2 regions of the Sinobaca sp. TMA16-18 genome follow, and region 1 is predicted to be linked to the other one. Evidence: predicted binding sites of a transcription regulator. Region 1 holds the regulator's gene; the other holds the start of a gene.
The links. Region 1 encodes Rex, which represses fermentation and respiration genes when NADH is low (regulators of the CRP and FNR family bind a similar motif). Its sites were predicted from a motif close to TTGTGAAATATTTCACAA; they were not measured.

Region 1 (3,002 bases):
ATAAAAGAAACCCTGGCTGCCCGGGGCGTGAAAGAAAGTTTTGAGCTGGACTATACCTTGGAATATGCTTTATCCGCCATGATAGGTGTACTAAGTTACTGGTTTAATCAAGAAGAGGCGCCATCTATCGAAAAATTAATGGAATGGTTAGAGGAACTTTCCAGTGACGGGGTGATGAGAAAGTTAATAAAGTGATTTAACTTTCTTTGCCCATTTTCAAGTTATGCAAAAAAAAACACCCTTTCGGATGTTTTTTACGCTTTATTCTTTTTATCGATTTCTTCCTGCAGGCGCTTTTGTTCTTCGAGCGCCCATTCTTCCATGCGTTGTTTTTCGGCTTTCTGTACTTTCTTGTACGTCGACCTGGAAATAATAATGCTTACTTCATAAAGCAGCAGGAGCGGCACGGTGACCATCAGATGCGAGACGATCTCCGGCGGCGTAATAAAGCCGGCGACAACCAGCAGCACGAAGTATGCGTACTTCCGCACCGTGCGCAGCCAGGCGGGCGTAATCAGGCCGAGGCGCGTCAGAAACATGACGACGACCGGCAGTTGAAACAACAGCCCGAACGGGAGCGTGAGCTGGAACAAAAACGAGAAGTAATCGTTCACGCCGTACTGCTCCGTCAGGCCGAGCCGCTCGGTAAGCGAGCTTAAAAAACGGAGCACGTTTGGAAACAGGATAAAGTAGGCAAAAGCGAGCCCCCCGAAAAACAGGAGCGTCGCGATCGGAATGTACGACAAGGTTGCTTTCCGCTCATTTTCCAGAAGCCCCGGAGCGACAAACGCCCAGAGCTGGTGCAGCAATAGCGGAAACACAAGTATCAGGCCGATGACAAACGCGAAGTTCATGTAGAGCATCACGGGATCGGTCAGGCTGAAGACGTTCATCGGAAAATCTTCCGCTGCCGGGATGTTCTGCAGGTGTTCAATCACGCGCGGTGCAATAATCAGGCCGATAATCATAGCCGCAAGAAAAACGCTGCCGACCAGGATGATTCTCCTTCTCAGCTCCCCGAGGTGGTCATACAGCGTCATCTCTTCTTCTATAATAGGCGGTTGGTTCGGATTACTTGGTTTCACCGGTTTTTGGTTCGGATTTCTTTGGCTTTTCTTCATCGTCATCATCTGCCAGCCCCTTGGTTGCGTACTTAAATTCTCTCAAGGTGTTGCCCGCTGCCTTTCCAAGCTCCGGCAGCTTCTTTGGGCCGAATATAAGCAGTGCTACTATCGCTATCAATGCAAGACTTCCTGGACCTATTGGCATGTTACAGCCTCCCTTTTTAAAGTAAATCGGATACGTGCTTACGTGTCGAGCGGGTAATTCCGTAAAAAGTAGACGAGTGTCTGCAGTTCAATCGATAAATCAATATGGTGCACCCTTATGTAAGGCGGCAGGGACAGCCGGGCAGGCGTGAAGTTCAGAATGCCTTTGATGCCGGCATCCACAATCTTTTCGGCAGTGGACTGGGCAAATTCAGCGGGCACAGTCAAAATGGCCACGCTTGGCTGCTCGTCGTCCGGTGCCTTTTCCGAAAGCTTGTCCAGATGGAAAATTTCCACTCCGCCTACTTCGTTTCCGACGATATTGTCATTTACGTCAAAGGCGGAGACGATACGCGTGTTGTCGCTTCTGGAAAAATTATAACGCAGAAGTGCCGTGCCGAGGTTCCCGACGCCAACGAGGCAGACGTTAGTCCGCTCGTCCTGGTCCAGGGTTTTCCGGAAAAAGGACAGCAGGTAGGATACGTTGTAGCCGTATCCCTTCTTGCCGAGCGCGCCGAAGTAGGAAAAATCCCGGCGGATCGTCGCCGAATCCACTTTCACCGCTTCGCTTAATTCCGTGGAAGACACCCTGGTTTTTCCGGAGGCATGCAGGTTTTCAAGAAATCGGTAATACAGCGGCAGGCGCTTCGCTGTAGCCTGTGGTATTTTTTGCTGGTCTGTATTCATTAGAAAGCCTCCAAAGGTCGCTGCCTGTTTCAATCGCTCTCAGGCATTGTTTGTATCGGGATCTCCCGGTATACACAGCATACCTGTTATCTGGGAGAAAGACGAACAGAAGGATTTCTGTTTGCGCTTTCTTTATTTATTGTACACCATTCGGCCACGTATTGTCATATGAATATAAAGGAAATGACGCGCCTTTCTGTTTCCTGAACAATCGCCTTTTCCCGCGAAATACGCTAAACTAAAAGATGAGACTTGTATAAAAGGATGGTTCTTAATGATCGTACTGCAGTGTATAGATATAACAAAGTCATTTGGTGCAGACACGATTCTGCAAAATATAAAAATGGACATAAAAGCCAAGGAACGCGTGGCCCTGATCGGCCGAAACGGCGCCGGGAAATCCACGCTTTTAAAAATCATTACCGGAGAGCTGCCAAGTGATTCCGGCCAGGTCGTCGTTCCAAAAGACGTATCGATCGGCTATCTCGACCAGCACAGCGGACTCGACACCGACCGCTCGATCTGGGAAGAAATGCTGACGGTATTTACCGCACTCCGCAAAATGGAAAAAGACCTCCGCGGACTTGAAGAAAAAATGTCGGACCCCTCCCTTCTCGAACAGCCGGCCGCCTACGAAAAGGTGCTGAGCGAATATGACTCCATGCAGCACACCTTTAAAGAACGCGGCGGCTATCAGTTTGAAGCCGACATCCGCGGGATTCTTTCCGGGCTCCGCTTCGGGGCCTTTGACTACGAGACCCCGATTAACGTATTGAGCGGCGGGCAGAAAACCCGTCTGGCTCTTGCCAAGCTGCTGCTCTCCAAACCGGCGCTTTTGATTCTCGACGAGCCGACCAACCACCTGGATATTGATACGCTCCGCTGGCTCGAGCAGTATTTGTCCGGCTATGACGGCGCGGTCCTGATCGTTTCCCATGACCGCTATTTTCTCGATAAAATTGTCCAGAAGGTGTATGAGATTGCCTGGAACAAAGCTTCTTTATACCAGGGCAACTACAGCTACTATATAGATGAAAAAGCGCTCCG
Region 2 (3,002 bases), 110 kb from region 1:
AACAGGGCAAGAATAATCAATCCAAATTTTTTCATTTTTTCTCCTCCTTTCGTTTCGTTAGTTTTATCTTACGTGCAATATTCATTCTGCATCAGCAGCCTCCGCCATATTTATGTCTAAGCCTGGAGGCGTATTTTCATCGTGTTTTGGATAACGGATATACGGGAACCCTATTTAGACGAGCTTGACTACGAAAGGGGATTTTTAAATGAGTAAAACGATATTTATTACAGGGGCAGGAACCGGCCTTGGAAAAGGCACGGCGATTGGCCTGGCCAAGAAAGGCCACCATGTGATTGCCGCTGTTGAGATTATTTCGCAGGTAACGAGCCTTCGTGAAGCGGCGGATGCGGCCGGCGTTAAGCTGGAAGTAATTAAGCTTGATGTGAAGAGCAAACGCGATCAGCAGCTGATCGAGGAATATGATTATGATGTATTTGTCGCCAATGCGGCGATCGGCGAAGGCGGTCCGATTTCGGAAATTCCGGTGGATCGTGTGCGTGAGGTATATGAAACAAACGTATTCAGCACCTTGGAGAATGCCCAGATTGCAGCGAAAAAATTCGTAAACAAAAAACAGGGCAAAATTATCTTCCTCAGTTCTATCGTCGGTATTGTAGCGATGCCTTACCTCGGCGCCTACAGCTCCTCCAAGCATGCCATCGAGGCAATAGCCAAAACGATGAAAGCAGAGCTTGAAGAATTCGGTGTCCAGGTAGCTACAATTAATCCGGGTCCTTTTGAAACAGGATTTAACGACCGGATGTTCGAAGAAAAGTGGAAATGGTACGACGAGAAGGAAAACTTTACAAAGCGGTCTTCCATTGAAGAAACGGAGACTATTCTGGACCAACAGTACGATCCGGAAGACATGATCAGCAAAATGGTGGAAGTTATTGAATCCGACCACCATGCCTTCCGTACAGCCCATCCTCAGGAAACAGAAGATACGATGAAGCAGACTGAAAAAGATAAATGGGAAGAGCGCGTATAACCCAGTAATATAAAACGATGCCGGCTGTAAACCGGCATCGTTTTTTTATAGCGGGTCTTTCTCTTTGCCAGCCCTGTTTATATTCAGTACAGTAGGAGTAGATGATTTCCAACGGGGGTGGCTTATGGCACTAAGGCGGATTGCAGTACTTCTTTTTTATGCGGGACTGTTTTGGCTCATTTATCAATACGGCGGGTCTCTATACAACTGGCTTCAGGTGAACAGCCGGGATTATTTCTTTTTAACCGCAGGGGCAGCTGTTCTGTTTTCCCTGTTTCCGATTATTCCCTATCCGATTATCGGGGGCATTATCGGCGCGGCTTACGGAGCGGTTCTCGGCTCGCTTCTCGTCTGGTTCGGCTCTGCAGCGGCTTCCATTATTATGTTTTTACTCGTCCGATATGGATTTCAGGACGTGGGACGGCGCATCATTAATAAATATGCGGCCCTGGAACGTATAACGGTGCTTTTTGAAAAAAATGCGTTTTTTACGCTGTTTGTCACCCGGCTGATTCCGGTTATTCCAAGCATCATCGTGAATTGTTACGCGGCATTAAGCAGAATCCGGCTGCTTCCCTACGCCGTCGCTTCTTCGCTCGGTAAAATACCGTCGATGATTCTGTTTGCAACAATCGGCACACTTATCACGACGAACCCTTCCCAGCTTCTTTATGCCGCACTGGTGTATGGGGTGTTTCTGATCGTGTTCTACCTGGTCTACCGCTGGTTTAAAAAGCGGGCGGCCGCGGAAGCCATACTTAATAAACCACCGAAACAAAATCCTCCCGCCTCTTAAATACATGCTTATAAGAAAAGCCGTCCGGGGCACCCGGGCGGCTTTTTTGCCGTGTCCTTATAGAAGTACATTATTATTGGATATTAATTTTCTAAATATTATGTTATTTTTAACCCATCCCCTGCTGACGCATCCTTTATTTCCAAAAAAGGGAGGCATGCCATGATGAAACCACACGTTCTCCGCTTTTCTGCCGTTACTTTATTTTTTCAAAAAAACAGAAAAAAATTCAAAAAAATCCCTTGCTAAAGTTTGTGAAATAATGCACAATTAACTTGTGAAGTAATTCACATAAGAAATAATGAGGAGTGATTTAGATGGATACAATGAAAAAAGAAAAAGTGAACCGTGTGGTACTAATAGGCGCAGGTCTTGTCGGAAGCAGCTATGCTTTTGCCTTAATTAATCAGGCAATTACCGAGGAACTGGTCATTATTGATGTAAATCAGGAAAAAGCGATTGGGGACGTGATGGATTTAAATCATGGAAAAGCGTTTGCCCCATCTCCTACAAATACATGGTACGGCGATTTCAGCGACTGTAAGGAAGCAGATATTGTCTGCATCTGTGCAGGTGCCAACCAGAAACCCGGCGAAACCCGGCTCGATCTGGTAGAAAAAAACATGAAGATTTTTAAAACCTTGGTGGATCAGGTTATGGAAAATCATTTTGACGGTATTTTCCTTGTTGCCACCAATCCGGTTGATATTCTGACCCAGGCCGTAAAGATGTTCAGCGGGTTTCCGGCATCCCGTGTAATTGGCAGCGGTACGACGCTTGACACTGCCCGATTCCGTTTTCTTTTAAGCGATTATTTTAACGTATCCGCAAGCAACGTTCACGCTGATGTAATCGGTGAACACGGCGATACGGAGCTTCCTGTATGGAGCAGCGCAACAATTGGCAGCGTGCCGATCACCGACTATTTAAAAACCAACCCAGCCTACAAAACAGAGGATTTGGACAAAATTTTTGAAAATGTTCGTGATGCCGCCTATCATATTATTCAGAAAAAAGGCGCCACCTACTACGGTATTGCGATGAGTCTTGCCCGCGTCACCCGTGCGATTCTAGGTAACGAAAACTGCATTCTTACTGTGAGCGCCTACCTTGACGGAGAATACGGAGCAGCAGACGTATATGCCGGCGTGCCGACAATTGTAAACCGCCAGGGCATCCGTGAAGTTGTACAGCTGGCTCTTTCCGAAAAAG

Region 2: the regulator Rex is predicted to act here: its motif matches at 2,066-2,083, upstream of AC5W14_RS09695 (L-lactate dehydrogenase).

Annotation. Positions count from the first base shown of each region.
Region 1 covers NZ_JCAKFM010000004.1:362,784-365,785, forward strand. Annotated here, with positions in the region: gene AC5W14_RS10150 (TetR/AcrR family transcriptional regulator) at 1-195, shown strand, start outside; gene tatC (twin-arginine translocase subunit TatC) at 255-1,055, opposite strand; gene AC5W14_RS10160 (twin-arginine translocase TatA/TatE family subunit) at 1,072-1,269, opposite strand; gene AC5W14_RS10165 (redox-sensing transcriptional repressor Rex) at 1,308-1,955, opposite strand; gene AC5W14_RS10170 (ABC-F family ATP-binding cassette domain-containing protein) at 2,230-3,002, shown strand, end outside.
Region 2 covers NZ_JCAKFM010000004.1:256,836-259,837, forward strand. Annotated here, with positions in the region: gene AC5W14_RS09680 (lmo0954 family membrane protein) at 1-35, opposite strand, end outside; gene AC5W14_RS09685 (SDR family oxidoreductase) at 209-994, shown strand; gene AC5W14_RS09690 (TVP38/TMEM64 family protein) at 1,119-1,790, shown strand; gene AC5W14_RS09695 (L-lactate dehydrogenase) at 2,117-3,002, shown strand, end outside.